DNA from 3 places in the Paenibacillus sp. KS-LC4 genome. Region 1 is predicted to be linked to each of the others. Evidence: predicted binding sites of a transcription regulator. Region 1 holds the regulator's gene; each other region holds the start of a gene.
The links. The regulator Rex, encoded in region 1, represses fermentation and respiration genes when NADH is low (regulators of the CRP and FNR family bind a similar motif). The targets are predictions, from matches to a motif close to TTGTGAAATATTTCACAA.
Positions count from the first base shown of each region.

Region 1 (6,025 bases):
GGCAGCCAGATAAATCGAATCGGTATATTGAGCTGCGGCTTTCGCCATTAGCGTCTTCCCGGTTCCCGGCGGTCCCGTAAGCAAAATCCCCTTCAAGGGCCGAATGCCAAGCTTGCTCAGTTCCTCATGACGGACGAGAAAATCAAGCGCCTCGATCAACTCCTGCTTGGCACGCTCCTGTCCGCCGATTTGCTCAAAGGAGAAGGGTATGCTGTCAGACACCTTCCGCCGCTTCGTTCCGGAAGCATGCGCGAGCTTTCCTCTGCCCGTCGCTAAATACGCGACAGCAGCGGCGATCAGCACAAGCAGTACGAAAGGCATTAAATTCACATTTACAAATATAAGAAAAGCAATCAATACCGGGACAAAGCCAATCGCCATCTCGATGCTGTATTTACGCATAACTGGACACCTCCAGCTGCGGGGCAACCCGCGGAAGGATGATATACTTCGTAGCATTGCCATCTTTCAGCGTAATATAGACATTGCTATCATCAATATCGGTAATAGCCTCCACACCAGAATGTGCGTCTGCCAAAGCTTTAAGTGTATCTGGAATAGCAGAATAGTTTTTGTGCTCCATCGCTTCGGCCACTTTGAATAAGGACGACGACCACAGCTGATCCAGCTTCGCATTCGAATCGGTATTCGCTATATCGAGCTGAATGTCGCGGCTCTTGGCGACAGCTTTGCTTTGCTCGACTATCGTTTCATATACATGCTTTAAATCCGCTCCGGCTGTAAGCGTCAGCGGAAAAGTAATACGGTCCGTATCCATAATAGGTGTACCCGATGATTTAATGCCTTCTATTTGATCAACCGCCTTGGCAAGCGGAGCTGCAAAGGCAACCTGATGATAAATGAGCCAGCCTCCAAACAAAACGAGGGCAGACGCAGCAGCTGTTAGCAAAATCGGCATAAACCTGAGTTTGAACATCGAAAAATCCCCCTCTCAAAATGACGGTGATATACTTCGCGTATATCAACTCCGATACACGAAAGTATATCACATCGTCTTCTGAATGAGGGGGTGTAATAATAGCCAGCAATTCCAACTGTTACAGCTAAAGCAGCATTTACAGCTAGGACGCTTTGTCACCGACTAAACGATATTGCTTCACAAATACGCCGTCACGGAATGAATAAAAAGCGTAATAATATTTCGTTATCGCTTCATCACGGCTATAAAAAATTTCCCAAACGGGCTCGCCATTCAGCAATCCCGGCTGTGTCCTTTTTATAGCCGCATCCGGCTCGCTGCTCTGTAAAGCCGCTTCCGCCTGTTCTGCTGTAATATGTTCCGTTGGTTTCAGTGTAAGGACAGGACCTTCGGCTGCTGTCAGAAATACGTAAACTTCTTGTTCATCCGCGGTTTTCCCTTGTACGACCCAGGAAATGCCATCCCACACCTGCTTCGTTATGCCTGTAACTTCCGTTAACTTTGCAGCCTCTATAGCATACGCCTTAATTGGAGCTTCCTCTGCCCATAATTCCTTATGCACATCGCGGTAATAAACAATCGTAACGGTCAACAAGGCGATAACAAAAACAAATGAAATAAAGACAGCCCGTTTTACCGTCCAAAACGGCTTTCTCGTTCTCGCCCGCATTATGCCTTCAACAACCTCTCGAAGCTCGCCTGGGCATCATGACGAATTTTCTCCTCATCGAGCAATGTGCATTCGCCATCCCGTACAACCTGACGCCCGTCTACCCATACATGCTTAACGTCGCGGCCAGAGCCTGCATATACCAAATGGGATACAATATCCGTCTGTGGATAAAAATGCGGCTGTTCAATATCAATAGCGATGAAATCAGCCTTCATGCCTACACGCAGGCGGCCAATGGAATCCTCTTGCCATATCGAACGAGCGCCGTATACGGTACCCATACGCAAAGCTTCAATCGCTGGCACAACCGTCGGATCTCCAGAAACGCCTTTATGCAGCAGAGCCGCAAGGTTGATCTCCTTGAACAGGTCAAGATTGTTGTTGCTCGCCGCACTGTCCGTACCTAGAGATACGGTTACACCTGCGCGGAGCAAATCTGGAACGCGAGCAATGCCGCTTGCCAGCTTGAGATTGCTGACTGGATTATGCGATACAGCTACATTGCGTTCAGCCAGCAGCGCAATTTCCTCGTCATTCAAATGAACAGCATGAGCAACGAGGGCAGGACGCGAGAAGAAGCCTAAATTGTCGAGATGCTGAACAGGACGAACGCCATAGTCGCGAACGTTTTGCTCAACCTCAGCGATTGATTCTGACATATGCGTATGCAGCGGCAAATTATAATCATGAGCAGCCTGCACAAATTTTTCAATATAATCTGGTGGGCAAGTATAAGGGGCATGCGGCGATATCATCGTCGTGATACGGCCATTTGCCTTGCCATTCCAATCGCGTGCAAAAGCAATCGCTTCCGCCAGCTTCGCCTGCTGCACATCCTCTGGGCAGAGGCCAATAACGCCGCGCGTCAGACAGCCGCGAATGCCGGACTGTTCCACAACTTCAGCTAGCTGATCCATACGGTCATACATATCCACGAAAGCCGTTGTACCGGATTTCAGCATTTCTACTACGGCCAGCGCGCTGCCCGCACGTGTATCAAGGTCGATGTATTTCCCCTCCATCGGCCACATTTTTTGCTCCAGCCAGACTTGCAGGTTTTGATCATCGGAGTAGCCGCGCAGCAAGGTCATAGCTGCATGCCCATGCGTGTTTATGAGGCCAGGCATAAAAGCAAGCTTGCTGCCGTCCAGCTTCTGAACATCGGCTTGCAGCCCAGTTGGAACCTCTGCTCCAATATATGTAATGCGATCATCGGTCACAACCATATGCCCTTGAAGCACATGCTCGCCGTCCTCCATCGTTACAAAACGTCCATTTTCAATCCAAATTTGGCTCATTATCGTCATCCCTTTCCCTCTCCAAGTAATACGCCAGACTTAGCAGCTCTTTCGTAAAGTCGGCATGATGAATGCGAATTTCCTCTGGTACCTTCAATATTGCAGGGGCAAAATTGAGCAAGCCTTCAATGCCCGCGTCAATAAATTGATTAGCAACGTTTTGCGCTTCAAACCCGGGAACGGTAATAATGCCGATTCGGATATTGTTTTCTTCGACGGTCTGTTTCAGCATATCCATCGGCATGACGGTCAAATTATTAATTTGCGAGCCTATTTTAGATGGATGCACATCAAACACAGCAATAATTTTCATATTGTCTTTAGAATATTTATTATAATTGCATAGAGCATGACCCAAGTTACCCGCACCGACAAGCGCCACATTAATCGTCTGATCAAGCTTGAGTATTTGGCGAATCTTTTCGATCAAATACGTCACGTCATAGCCGATGCCCTTGCGGCCAAAATCGCCGAAATACGCCAAGTCCTTGCGGATTTGCGCCGGATTTAAATCCAGCTTGACGCCAAGCTCCTGGGACGAAACGGTCTGCACCTCCCGGTTGTTCAGTTCGTTCAGCACTTGCAGGTAAATGGGGAGGCGTCTTACGACGGCCTCCGATATTTTCGTCTGCTTCACCCGTTCTCCTCCTCCTTCTCAGCACCAAGCCATTCTCTCATTCTCGGGACAATTTGTTCGATATGCATATGCTCAATTTTCGGTCCAGGCAAAGAATAGAGAAAATGCTTGCCATAATACGTTTCAATAACCCGCGTATCATAAATTATAACAATCCCTTTATCCTTCGCGGTTCGCACGAGCCTGCCAAACCCTTGCTTGAAGCGAATAACCGCTTGCGGGATGGACAGCTTCATGAATGGATTTTGCTTCTGGCGCTGGAGCAATTCCGACTTCGCCTCCAGCAGCGGGTGATTCGGCGGTTGGAACGGCAGTCTGACGATAGCAAGGCAGGTTAAGGCTTCGCCAGGAATATCAACGCCTTCCCAAAAACTGCTTGTACCAAGCAGCACAGACTCTGGCTGCTGTAAAAACCGCCGCGTCAGCTTCGTACGATTACCGCTGTCAATGCCTTGACCCAGCACTTGAATGCTGGTGGCTGCAAGCGCCGCCTTAAGCGGATCGTATACCTGCTTGAGCATTCGGTAAGAGGTAAACAGCACTAGCATTCGGCCATTTGTCTGCTGCACCGCATCTGCCAAGGAAGAGACGAGCATGGAAATAAATGCAGGCTCTCCCGCTGAGCCTTTAAGTACAGGGAAATTGCGCGGAATAATAACGAGCGCTTGTTCACGATAATTAAAGGGCGATGCCAACTGCACGGTACGCAGCCTGCCCGCTTCTTCAAAGCCGCCAAGTCCAAGCTGCTCTTGAGCGAACTGGAATGATTTTTGCACCGATAGAGTGGCGGACGTTAAAATAATGCTGTCCTTCACATCAAATAAATACTGCTGAAGCTGGCTGCTCACATCAATAGGCACCGCATAAAGATGCAGCGAGCGATGCTTATAGGTCATATTAGCCTCCAGCCAGAACACGTCCGTCGTCTGATCGACCTTCATAAAGCTGCGCAGATCATCCTTGACTCTCGTCAAATCGCGCAAGGCGCCATTCAAGTCCGTTACAAGCGCCTGCACAGCCAGCTCATCTATACGATCTTTAATTTCCTCGGACATTTTCTCAGCCGTCTTCAGCACGCGAATGAGCTCCGTATGAATATTGGTCTCTTCAGCGAGCACTTCCGACCAGCCTTCCGGGAGGCTATCGCCTCGCAACCGGTAGACCGATTGATTGTTTTCCCCCGTCGCATCAGGAGAAGCTTGAACAAAGCTGAATAGCATTTCAAACAGCCTCTCCCAATGCTCCTTCACTTCCGTAAAGGCGGGAATAATCGTATCAATCGTTTCCAGCCAGCCTTGCACCCGCTCATCGCTTTCCTGCTGGAGATGAATGCGCAGCGATGGCAGCAGCCCGGAACGAGTGTCCTTAAACATACGTGTAAACGCATTGGTTATCGTATAGTAGCCTAGCTGCATGCCCAGATGCTTGCTTGCTACTTCCTCCACATGATGCGCCTCATCGACAATCAAATGGCTGTAGGTCGGCAGCAGCCGATGATCGGCCTGAATGTCTGTAAACAGCATGGAATGATTCGTAATACATACATCCGCAATATTGGCTTCATGCTTAGCGCGATGATAATAACAGCGTTTAAACCAAGGACATGCCCGGTTCAGGCAGGAATCTGCATCGCTGGCTACGGTAGACCAGAAGTCGGTTCCCTTGTTGCTAAAATTCAGCTCCTCCTGATCGCCCGTTTCCGTCTCGCCTAGCCACACGACCATTTGCGAGGCTGTAATCGCATCGTCAACAGGAGACATCATATCCCTTGTATTTATTTTACTTTCAAACTTGCGCAGGCACAAATAATTCCCTCTGCCCTTGAAGATTGAAGCCCGAAACGGTATCGGCAAAATCTGCTTAAGCAGCGGTACATCACGATGCCTCAGCTGCTCCTGCAAATTAATGGTATGCGTGCTAACGACTATCTTCTCATCCTGGCGGATACCATAATAGAGCGCGGGAATTAAATAGCCGAGAGACTTTCCTGTCCCCGTTCCTGCTTCAATAAGCAAATGGCGTTTGCTCTCCAGCGAGTCAAACACTTCACGGAACATGGCCGTCTGCGCTTCGCGTTCTTCATAATTAGGAAACAGCTCCATAAAGCGGTGCTTGATTTCATCCAAATATTGCTCGAATGACATCTCCTGTAAATGCGAGGCTCCCTCTTCGCCGCGTGCGGGCTTTTCCTCTGTCCATTCTCTAGCTTTCAGTGCAAACTGGTTGAAAAAATCATAATCAGGGACGCCCATTACGATGTTTTGTTCTACCTGCTTCAGCGTAACCGTAATAAACCAGCTTAAATCGCTGCCATTGTCCACAAGCGAAGATAGCCGCTGCAAAGTCAGCAGCGGCAGGCTCCGAAGCTTTTGTACAGATTTGGCGAATATAATGGCGGTCGCCATTGCATCGCTATCAGCGCGATGGTGATGCTCATGCGTAATGCCGAACTGCTCAGAAACAGCACCAAGCTGGTA
Region 1 is NZ_CP145905.1:3,606,490-3,612,514, forward strand. Features, by position in the region: gene V5J77_RS15165 (AAA family ATPase) at 1-402, opposite strand, end outside; gene V5J77_RS15170 (hypothetical protein) at 395-937, opposite strand; gene V5J77_RS15175 (DUF5590 domain-containing protein) at 1,083-1,610, opposite strand; gene V5J77_RS15180 (amidohydrolase) at 1,610-2,920, opposite strand; gene V5J77_RS15185 (redox-sensing transcriptional repressor Rex) at 2,892-3,548, opposite strand; gene dinG (ATP-dependent DNA helicase DinG) at 3,545-6,025, opposite strand, start outside.

Region 2 (6,025 bases), 2.6 Mb from region 1:
GCCAGCAATCATGAGCGTAGCGCCGAACTCACCGAGCGCTCTGGCGAAGCCGAGTATATAAGCGCTGATGAGTGATGGCCATACAAGCGGCAGCGTAATATAGCGAAAAATCTGCCACGAGCTGCCGCCCATGGAGCGGCCCGCATCCTCCAGATGATGATCTACTCCTGAGAAGCCAACCTTCATCGTCTGGTAGACGAGGGGGAAGGCAACGACAATGGAAGCGATAACCGCCGCCCACCAGGTGAATATGACGGGTGCATGAAACACCCATTCAATCAGCTTGCCCATCCAGCCCCTGCGGCCCAACAATACAAGCAGCAGGAATCCAACGACTGTAGGCGGCAGCACGAGCGGCAGCATGAATAGCGTTTCAAGCAGCAGCTTGCCTTTAAACTTTGCTTTCGACATCCATTTTGCAATGAGGACTCCAAGCAAAAGGGTTACAACACTCGATAGCAAGGCAACCTGTAGAGAAAGCCGGATCGGCGTCCAAAATGCGGGCCAATCTATACCTGCCCCAATCATTGAGCTGCGGAGAAGCCGTATTTAGTAAATACGTTCATCGCATCGGCTGTTTGCAGGTAAGCATAAAAAGCTTCTGCTGCGCTTTGATGCTTCGTGTCTTTCACAATACCGATTGGATATACAATGGGCGTATAGGCTGTTGGATCAACGGCAGCGGCGATTATGACTTTATCGGAGGTCAAAGCATCTGTACGATAGACGAAACCAGCGTCTACATTACCTGTTTCTACATATTGCAGCACTTGGCGCACGTCTTTCGCTTGGACTAGCTTGGATTGCAGGCTGTCCCACAGCTCAGCGTTAGTCAAAGCTTCCATTGCATAGTTGCCGGCAGGAACGCTTTCTGGAATACCAATTGCGATTTTGCCAAGGGTATCTTGGCTGAGATCAGCTATAGCTGCTAATTTAACTTTGCTGTCAGCTCCCGTTATAATAACGAGCTCATTGGCTAGCAGCTTCTTTTGCTGATCCTCTGCGATAAAGCCGCCTTCAACGAGCGCTTTCAGGTTTTTGGAAGAAGCCGAAAGGAACAGGTCCGCTGGAGCACCCTGCTCAATTTGCTGCTGCAACGCGCCAGAGGCGCCGAAGTTAAAGTTCAAGGAAACGGAAGGATTTGCAGCTTCATAAGCTTGCTTAATTTCTTGCAGCGCATCCGTCAAGCTGGCAGCGGCGGAAATGGTTAGTGCTACGTTTTCGGCGGGTGCGGCAGCTTCACCGGCTTGCGGCGATGCCGATTGTACAACAGCAGCGTTAGGACTGCTTGTGCTGGTATCCGTTGCAGCCATTCCGGTATTGCTCGCGCCACATGCCGCACATACTAGCAGCACAGCCAACATGAAAAACAGTACAGCTGGTTTTTTGAAATATGTAAACATAAACTCTCCTCCAAATATAGTTTATTATATCTAATTATATCTAAACATCATTATAGACTGGTCGCAATTGTACTGTAAAGGGAGATGGGATGTTTGAAATATATTATGTTACAATTAAGGATGTAAAAATAACGTCCAAATTTTGCCCGCAATCTAGGCTGAGCGAGGTTAAGGAGATCCAATATGTCCGCTGACATCTCATATACAACGGAAGAAATCGCCAAGCTATTAAAAATTTCCAAACTGACGGTTTACGATTTAATTAAAAAAGGAGAGCTGCCATCCTACCGGGTAGGGAAGCAGATGCGAATTGATGCTTCCGATCTGGAAGCATACAAGCTGCGGGCCAAAGGCCTTCAGTCTAATACGCCTGCCAGCAAGCCAGCGGCTCCCCAGCATCAAGGTACTCCATTCGCGTACACACAGAATTTATCGGACAGAGGCTCCACTTCAGCTGCCGCTGGCCGGGGACGTTCCATCGTCATTACCGGACAAGATATGAGCCTAGATATTCTAGCCAAGCATATCGAGCGAGAGGGCTTGGGGCTGCGTCCGCTGCGCTCCTACGTCGGCAGTATGGATAGCCTCGTATCCATGTATAGAGGGGAATCTGATATTGTCAGCACACATCTGCTGGATGGCGATACAGGGGAATATAACGTTCCCTATATTCGTAAACTATTGATTGGAGCACCTTATATCGTTGTGCATTTGCTGACTAGAAGTTCGGGCTTATTCGTGCAGAAGGGAAATCCGCTTAAGCTGGCAAGCTGGGCCGATTTGGCGAAGCCGGGACTGCGCCTCATCAACCGCGAGCGCGGTGCCGGCGCACGCGTGCTGCTCGATGAGCAGCTGAGGCTGCACCAAATTCCAGCAACTTCCATAATGGGCTATGACCAAGAGCAGTCGAATCATCTTGGAGTAGCTGCGCAGGTTGCGTCAGGAGAGGCTGATGTGGGTATTGGAACGGAGAGGGCCGCAGCGAACGTTTCCGGCGTTGCCTATATTCCGCTTGTTAAGGAGCAATATGACTTGGTTATGTTGAAGAAGCCGGACAATCAAGTTTTTATTGATGCGGTCATTCGTATTTTAAGGTCGCAAGCCTTCAAGCAGGAGCTGGGAGCTATCGAGGGGTATGATTTGACCCGTACCGGGGAAATTACGGCGGAAAGCTGAGAATATCAAAAGCAGGAAGAAGGAACAGCGGATGAACCATTTTAAAACAGGAACAGAGCGGTTTGTACAATTTGTTTTAAATAATAAATTTGTTATATTTCTAATCGTGCTGCTCCTGGTAAGCTTGAATATTTTCGTTATGAGCAAAATCTCCTACGTGTTCACACCGCTCACTGTATTGTTCAAGACGGTTCTGCTGCCGATAATTTTAGCTGGTGTGGCTTATTATTTGCTAAATCCGATTGTTGACTATTTGGAGACGAAGAAGGCTCCGCGCATTTACTCTATTTTTGTAATTTTTGCAGTCATTTTGGGCTTGCTGACGATATTGCTGACGGTGGTTATTCCCATTGTCAGCACACAGGTCGTAAGTCTGGTCGAAAATTTGCCCGGCTATGCGGATCAGCTGCGAACGAAATTTGATGAGCTGATGCACAGCGGCGACCTGCGGGAAATTGGGCGGTGGCTTAATATAAATCCGTCAGATTTGAGCGGCAATATTACGAAGCGGGGAACGGAGCTGTTAAATGGCGTATGGCAAAGTGTAGGTTCATTCGTAGGGGCACTTAAAGATGTTGTGCTTGCGGTCATTACGCTGCCGTTTATTCTGTTCTACTTATTGAAGGATGGCAAGAAGCTGCCGAATTATATTGCTGCGATACTGCCAACGAACATGAGAGTGCACACGAAGCGCATTATGGGCGAAATGAACGGCCAAATCAGCAGCTATATAAGAGGGCAGATTATTGTGAGCTTCTGTATTGGCCTGCTGCTGTATATCGGTTATTTGATTATTGGACTTGAGTACTCGCTGGTGCTAGCGTTGATCGCTGCTTGTACTGCCATTATTCCGTATTTGGGGCCAGCTATCGCGATTACGCCGGCGCTCATTGTAGCGATGGTAACCTCACCTGTTATGCTGCTTAAAATGATTGTGATCTGGACGATTGTCCAGCTGATTGAAGGAAAGTTTATTTCTCCGCAAATTATGGGAAAAAGCATGAAGATTCATCCCATTACGATTATTTTCGTCATTTTAACTGCGGGAAATTTGTTTGGCGTGGCGGGCATTATTTTAGCCGTTCCAGGCTATGCAGTGCTGAAGGTTATCGCAACGAATTTTTTCCATTGGCTACAGGCGCGTTCCCCGCTTTATGCGGCAGAGGAAGTGAATGCGGATAATGATTTTAAGCTATAATATAAGCATTATAAAACGGAGGACTGCTCGCAGAAGCAGTCCTTTTATTAAAATATAATAAAGGATCTAAAAGTTGTAATTGCAGTTTTTGTCGTAAAGGAATAAAATGAACATGAGTGTGGTCAAGTCCCTCTAATTATGCACCCTTATTGTGAAACATTTCACAAATTCAGGCTTTTTTCAGAGGAGGCTTGCCGTTGTAACGGCGTTTAACTAATCATGCAACAAACAACGCAAGGGAGGCATTTTTCGTATGTCGGAAACATTAACAGAGCAAGAAGTACAGACGGGATCTGTACGTAGTGAACTGGACGTTCTGGAGCAATTGCTTAAACCGGAAATCCAAAGCTCGCTGAATCAGCTGGTAGAAAGCTTGCCTAAGCTTGCTGAAATGGTTACTTTGATGACCAAAGCTTATGATGTAGCAACAACTGTGGCGAATGACCAAGTGCTTATGGGCGACATGAAGCATGGTATTGAGGAATTCGTTAAGCCGATTACGGACAAGGCTAAGGGCATTGCATCGGCTGCTGTAGAAGCAAATGATCGTGCACAAGCAGAGCCTACGACAATTGGTCTGTTCGGCATTCTCAAAATGCTGAAGGATCCTCAGGTTCAACAAACATTGCGTTTCGCGCAATCGTTCCTAGATGTATTGGCTGAGCGCAACAAACAACGTTAAGATCGGATCAGAATGAGAACGGAGGAACAGTATGTCTAAGCATATTTTGATTTTGGGTGGCGGATATGGCGGTTTGCTGAGCGCACTTACAACTCGCAAACATTTATCCCCCGAGGAAGCAAGCATTACCGTTGTTAACCGTATTCCATCTCACCAAATCGTAACCGAATTGCATCGTCTGGCTGTTGGCGGCGTTCATGAGAACAACGTTGCCCTGCCGCTGACAAAGCTGTTCAAAGATAAATCCATCAATTTGGTTATCGACACTGTCGACAAAATTGATCCGGATCAGAAGCAAGTTCATCTTTCGAGCGGTGCAAAAACTTCCTATGATACGCTTGTTATCGCTCTTGGCGGCGAAACGGCATTTTTCGGCATTCCAGGCCTTGAAGAGAACAGCCTGACGCTGAAATCGGTTGAGGAAGCTAACCGCGTGAGCGCGCACATTCAAGAGCGCCTTGCTGCGTATGCAAAATCGAAAAACAAAGCTGACGCAACGATCGTTGTTGGCGGCGGCGGCCTGACTGGTATTGAGCTGATCGGTGAAATTGCCGACATGCTGCCAAAGTGGTGTGAGCAAAACGGCGTAAACATCAGCGAAGTATCGGTATATAACGTTGAAGCAGGCCCGTCAATCCTTGCTGGATTCCCTACGGAGCTTGTTGACCGTGCGAAAGCAAGCCTTGAGAAACGCGGCGTTCAACTGCTGATGGGTATTGCGGTTACTGAAGTAAAAGGCAATGAAGTTATTTTGAAGGACGGTCAAACGCTTGTGGCTAACACATTCGTATGGACTGGCGGCGTTACAGGCAACCCTGTCGTAGCAAACTGCGGTATTGAAGTGAACCGTGGCCGCGCGACAGTTAATGAGTTCCTGCAATCGACTTCGCACCCTGACGTTTATCTGGCTGGCGACAATGCAGTTGTATTTAGCCCAGATGGCCGTCCATATCCGCCAAGCGCACAAATCGCATGGCAAATGGGCGAAGCAATCGGCTACAATCTGTTCGCACAATCCAAAGGCTTGCCGCAAAAATCGTTTACATTCGTTAACTCCGGCGTTCTTGCGAGCCTTGGCCGCAAAGATGCAATCGGAACAATCGGCGCAAGCCAGCTTCGTCTGAGAGGCACTGCCGCTTCCCTAATGAAGGAAGCAAGTAACGTTCGTTACTTGTCGCATGTTAACGGCTTGTTCTCGCTCGTTTACTAATTTATTTATAAATAACCATAATAAGTTCTCGTTTAAACGGCAGCAGCTGTTTAGGCGGGAGCTTTATTTTTTTGAACGGAAGATGGTACGATAGGAAGAAAGGGGACAACGACCATGGAACATTATGTTGAATATTGCTTGGGCAAGAAGGGTGCGTTCGAAGATTATCCTTTTGGGCCGGAAGCACTTGTTATGAAGGTAGAGGGAAAGATGTTTGCTCTGATTTCAGACGACCGCAAGTCGATATCTTTGAAATGCGACCCGGTCATTGCAGAAAATTTACGCGAGCAGCATGCGGCGGTCATTCCCGGCTATCATTTGAACAAGAAGCACTGGAATACAGTGCTGCTGGACGG
Region 2 is NZ_CP145905.1:6,219,359-6,225,383, reverse strand. Features, by position in the region: gene modB (molybdate ABC transporter permease subunit) at 1-528, opposite strand, end outside; gene modA (molybdate ABC transporter substrate-binding protein) at 525-1,403, opposite strand; gene V5J77_RS26380 (helix-turn-helix transcriptional regulator) at 1,587-2,579, shown strand; gene V5J77_RS26375 (AI-2E family transporter) at 2,611-3,777, shown strand; gene V5J77_RS26370 (DUF1641 domain-containing protein) at 4,031-4,459, shown strand; gene V5J77_RS26365 (NAD(P)/FAD-dependent oxidoreductase) at 4,491-5,669, shown strand; gene V5J77_RS26360 (MmcQ/YjbR family DNA-binding protein) at 5,784-6,025, shown strand, end outside.
Region 2: a site for Rex is predicted at 3,927-3,944, ahead of V5J77_RS26370 (DUF1641 domain-containing protein). Genes of this name have one in related genera too.

Region 3 (6,025 bases), 2.7 Mb from region 1:
AAGCAGACTATGGATGCTGCCTTCTACCTCAGCGAGTACAGTGCCTTGTTCAACATACTCCCCATCCTCGACCTTTGCCGTGAAAACTAGCGATGGGTCAACGATTTCAAACACAAGGCGCGCTACTGGAATGCCCGCGATCCGTCCATTTTCCTTCACATGAATGACGGCCTTAGCCTGCGCCCCATGCGGAATAGTCATAGCCGTCGTTACATCGCCGCTTCCGATATCTTCAGCGAGCCAGCCGCGTATTTGCGCGCGCAGCGCTTCATTATAGCCATCCAGCGTTGTCTCAAACATTGGTTAACCGCTCCTCTGTTCTTCCGTATACACGGTGCATTACAGTATGCTTGCGCCATACTTGATCATTGCGCTCTGGGAAGTCCTCACGGTAATGCGCGCCGCGGCTCTCCTCCCGCTGCAAAGCGGATTCTGCTGTCAGCAGGGCGCATGTCAGCATATTGGCAAATTCAAATTCCTCCCGCTTGGTCAGCATCGCTTGAAAAATAGTCAGCTGGCGCCGCAGCTCCTCCAGCCCCTTCTCGAGACCCTTGGCATCGCGCTGTAAGCCCGCATACCTGACCATTACTTTTTGCAGCTTCAATCTTCGCTCCACCACTGCCTGAATCGGCACACTGCTGCGCGGTACACTGCTCTCTATTATAGGCTGAATCTCTGCATGCTCTGCAAGTTTATCAATCTTCTCGACAATCCGCTTACCGAACACGACTGCCTCCGAAAGCGAATTGCTAGCCAATCGGTTAGCTCCATGAACACCTGTCGAAGAAACTTCGCCGCAGGCGAACAGCCTTCTTATATTGGTTTCTCCATCGAGATCGGTTTTAACGCCGCCCATCATATAGTGTGCAGCAGGGGCGACCGGAATCCAATCTGTCGTCAAATCCAAACCATATTGCAAGCAAAATTCATAAATATTCGGAAAACGATGCTTCACCATATCCGGCGACTCATGCGTCACGTCCAAATAAACAAATGTTGATTTCGTTGCTTCCATCTCGCTAATGATAGCGCGGGCCACTACGTCACGCGGCGCCAGCTCCAGCTGATGGTGATAGCGTTCCATAAAACGCTCGCCTCGCGTATTGCGGAGGACAGCCCCTTCGCCGCGTACGGCCTCTGAAATCAGAAAACGTGGCGCTCCGGGATAGCATAGGGAGGTTGGATGAAACTGGACAAACTCTACATCCTGAATAAAAGCTCCTGCTCGATAAGCCATAGCAATCCCGTCACCTGTCGCTACCTCAGGGTTCGTCGTATAGCGGTAAAGCTGACCTGCACCGCCCGAGCATAGAACGGTCGCTTTGCCGCGCACGAGCAGACGCGAGCCGTCCGGCTTTTGCACAACAGCGCCCACACACTCTCCATCATTGGTAACCAAATCAATGACAAAATGGTCGTCCCATACTTCAATACCCGGCTTGGATAACGCTTTTTCCGATAGGGCTCGGACTATTTCGTAGCCCGTCGCATCCCCATTCGCATGCAAAATACGACGCTGGCTGTGAGCGCCCTCCTTCGTCAGCGCGAACTCGCCATTTTCCAAATCGAATTGCGTGCCCATTTCAATAAGCTGATTTACACCTTCCGGACCCTCATGCACGAGCACATTGACCGCATCCTCCGAGCACAACCCCGCTCCGGCAAGTAGCGTGTCCTCGCTGTGGTAAGCGGGTGAATCATCCTCCGATATGACCGCGGCAATGCCGCCCTGCGCATAGCGGGTGTTGCTGTCAAGCAGCGACTTCTTCGTAATCATCAGCACGGAATGCCGATCACTGGCCCGAAGTGCGGTAAAAAGACCGGCAATGCCGGCCCCAATCACAATAACATCCTTCTCGATTACCGGCAGTTCATCCAGCTTGATGTCTATAAGGTATCTGGGAATCATTCTAGCGCCTCCAGGCATAGGAGTAGCGCATGCTGCTCCTATTTCACGAGTAACATGCGCTCCAGGGACAAGCGTGCTTGATCCGCCACATGCGGCGGTACATAGATTTGCGGCTGCATCGTTTCAAGACATTTAACCAGCTTCTTCAAGTTATTAACCTTCATGTTCGGGCAAACCAAATATTTAGATGCAAACAGGAATGTTTTGTCCGGGCTGTCCAATCTCAGCTGATAGCCTGTGCCATCCTCCGTGCCGACAATGAACTCCTTGCAATCCGATTCCTTACAGTATTTAATAATTGCTGTCGTACTTCCGACAAAATCACCTAACTCAACCACTTCAGGGCGGCACTCAGGATGCACAACAAACTGCGCATTCGGGTGTTTCGCCTTCATTTCCTCTACATCCTTCACCGTCAACATGTCATGCGTGTTGCAGTAGCCTTCCCAGATAATCATGTTCTTATCGGTCTTCTGCTGCACATAGTGTCCAAGGTTCTTGTCCGGCACCCAAATGACGTCTTGGCCTTCAACGGAATTTACAACGTTAACCGCATTCGCTGATGTACAACAAATGTCAGTCTCTGCCTTAATTTCGGCGGAAGAGTTAATATACGTAACGACAGTCGCATTCGGATGCTGGGCTTTCAGCTTGCGAAGACCATCGACATTGACCATATCGGCCATCGGGCACCCTGCACGCTCGTCCGGTATAATGACGGTTTTATTGGGAGCCAAAATTTTAGCGCTCTCCCCCATAAAATGCACGCCGCAAAATACGATGACATCTGCATCGGTTTGAGCCGCTTTTTGAGCTAGCAAAAACGAGTCGCCGCGAAAGTCCGCAACCTCTTGAATTTCATCACGCTGATAATAATGAGCAAGAATAATGGCGTTGCGCTCTTTCTTCAATTGCATTAGCCGTTCCCGCAGTTCGCGGTTCTGCTCCGCCTTGCGTTCCAGTGCCAGTGCTTCCACAGTTAATCCTCTCCTCTTATGAGGGAAGGGCAAGCTGATTGCCCATTCCAGATATGGCTACTACCGACTTTGTGAATTGATGCACAAACCTAAAAAGTCGTTCGCCTTTCATTTAACCTTTACGGTAAATTCATTTGATAAGGTTTAATTTACTCCAGGCAGATCATGCTGTCAATGCGTTTATGACAAAAGTGTGAATTCCCTTTAAAAATAGCTCCTGACACAGCCAAACTTTCCATCATTGGCGGCTATTGTGCATAAGTGCAGCATTTGCGCACATGGTTGTCCACAAGTTATCCACAATCGTGGATTTTCTGTGACTAACCTTGTAGAGATGGTTAGAAAACAAAAAACTTCCCATGGTTTTATCATCACTTACGTGATAACCATGGGAAGCTTGAAGCTGCTTCTTTCAATTAGCGCTTAGCCGGATCGTATGGTTCGCCAAGCGAGCCTGGAGCGGAAGAACGTCCTACTGCGCCAACGAGTACAACCAGCGTCAGTACGTATGGCAGCATGTAGAAAAATTCGGTCGGAATTTGCTGCGACCAATCGAACAGCTGAGCAAAGTTCCGAATCGCTTGCGCGAAGCCGAAGAAAATAGCAGCTCCCGCAACGCCGAGCGGATTCCATTTTCCGAAAATGACAGCCGCGATAGCAATAAAGCCTTGCCCGGAGATGGTGTTATGTGCAAAGTTGCTCGTCGTTGTTAACGTAATGGTCGCACCGCCAAGACCAGCAAGTGCGCCGCTGAGCAGCACGCCGATATAACGGTATTTTGTTACGCTGATGCCCACTGTATCGGCCGAGCTTGGGTATTCGCCCACTGCGCGAAGGCGCAAGCCGAAGTGCGTTTTGTACAGCACGATATAGCTGATAATGACAAGCAAAATAACAACATATGTTGTCGGATAAGCTTTAAAGAATGCCTCTCCGAAAAACGGGATATCCGATAAATAAGGAATTTCCCATTTGTTGAACACATGAGTCAGCGTTGTCGTCTGTCCTGAGCCTTCATATAGGCTTTTCGTCAAATAAATTGCGATTCCCGCTGCCAAAATATTAATAACGACACCGACTATCGTCTGATCCGCCTTAAATGTAATGGTAGATACCGCATGTAGCAGGGCAAATATCACCCCATAAATCGCTGCCCCTACTAAACCTATCCACGGGGCAGATTCCTCATAACCAGCTTGTATCGCATAGTCGGTAATGACTGCCGCCGCGAACGCGCCAGACACCATCAAACCTTCGAGACCGATATTAATAACGCCGGAGCGCTCAGAGAATAGACCACCAAGACCGGTAAAAATAAGCGCCGTAGAAAATACAAGCGTAACGTTAATAAGCTGACCCAATATCTCCAGTGCATTCATATTAGATCGCCTCCTTACGCTTGTCTGCACGTCGTCCAAGGAATGGTTTTAAGAAAAACTTTACGATGCCATGCGAAGCAATAAAGAAAATGATCGAACCAATAACGATTCGAACGAGCTCTGGCGGTACGCCCGCTCCAAAGCTCATACCCGCAGAGCCATAGCTTAGACCACCGAATAGTACAGCGCCGAACAATACACCAATTGGCGTATTGCCGCCAAGCAAAGCAACCGCGATACCATCAAAGCCATAGCCCCATGGCGCTGCCAGAATCGTCTGATAGCCAAATACGCCCAGCGTCTCAAACACACCTGCAAGTCCAGCAAACAATCCGCTAATAAACATCGACTTTACAATGGTGCGATTGACATTAATCCCGGCATACAGCGCTGCGTCAGGGCTTTGTCCCACTGCTCTGAGCTCATAGCCCTGCTTCGTTCTCCACAGTATAATGTAAAATACACCGATACCAAGCAACGCAATGACAGTACCCCAATGCATCCGGGCATGATCCATCGCGTCAGATAACCAGCCAATCGATACGAGTGCCGACTCTTGAATCGGGTCCGATTTTTGCTGGCCTTTTGCCACAAAAAACGCACGAATAATGTAATTGGATAAATAAAGCGCAACCCAGTTCAACATAATCGAAGAAATAACCTCGTTAACGCCGCGAACCGCCTTTAAATAGCCAGTCAACGCCGCCCATAAGCCTCCGCACAGCGCTCCGACAATAATAGCAAGCGGAGCATGCAAAAACCACGGCAGGTCAAGCGTAATTCCTATGACGGTCGCACCAGTCATACCCATCATGAACTGGCCCTCTACCCCGATATTAAACAGACCCGTACGGAAAGCGAACGCAACCGCAGTACCTGTGAAGATTAGCGGAGTAATCGCACGGATAGCCTCGCCCATATCATAAGGACTTCCAAACAGCTTCTTAATCAGTGATTGGTAAGCCAGAATAGGATCAAACCCACCTGCCAGCATGGCTATTGCCCCACATAACAGACCCAAAATGATAGCCACCAAGGGGACGAGGAAGGATGTTTTATTGAATAGTTTATCCGCAATTCCTTTGACTTTATCCATGGCTGCTAGCTCCCACCTTTATTCGGCTGTTTCGCTGATGAATTGCCTGACATCAGTAGACCCAGCTGTTGATCGTCACGCTGGTCGGCATCGGCGTAGCCCATTATTTTTCCTTCATACATGACTGCAATGCGATCAGACAAAGCATACAGCTCATCTAACTCAAAGGAAACGAGCAAAATCGCTTTGCCTGCGTCCCGCGCTTCAATTAGCCGCTTATGCACATATTCAATCGCGCCTATATCTAGACCACGAGTCGGCTGTACAGCAATGAGCAAGGACGGATTTTTCCATATTTCACGGGCAATAATAGCCTTTTGCTGGTTTCCGCCTGATAAGGAGCGAGCCTTAGCTCCAATACCTGATGAACGTACATCAAACTCCGTTACGAGTTGGTTCGCAAGTTCATCTATAGCTTTAAAATCAATAAAGCCATGTTTGCCGAACTGTGGATTAAAGTACGTATCCAATACCATATTTTCGCTGAGCGTGAAGTCAAGCACCATTCCATGCTTGTGACGGTCCTCTGGAATATGGCTGACGCCTGCAACGGACATTTGGCGCGGTGTTTTATTAATCATCTCTTTACCTGATAGCTTCACAGAGCCGCCATACGCTTTACGCATACCCGTAATAGCCTGTACCAGTTCACTTTGTCCATTGC
Region 3 is NZ_CP145905.1:96,710-102,734, reverse strand. Features, by position in the region: gene nadC (carboxylating nicotinate-nucleotide diphosphorylase) at 1-300, opposite strand, end outside; gene nadB (L-aspartate oxidase) at 293-1,909, opposite strand; gene nadA (quinolinate synthase NadA) at 1,948-2,886, opposite strand; gene V5J77_RS00475 (ABC transporter permease) at 3,303-4,265, opposite strand; gene V5J77_RS00470 (ABC transporter permease) at 4,267-5,361, opposite strand; gene V5J77_RS00465 (ABC transporter ATP-binding protein) at 5,367-6,025, opposite strand, start outside.
Region 3: a site for Rex is predicted at 2,956-2,973, ahead of nadA (quinolinate synthase NadA). Genes of this name have one in related genera too.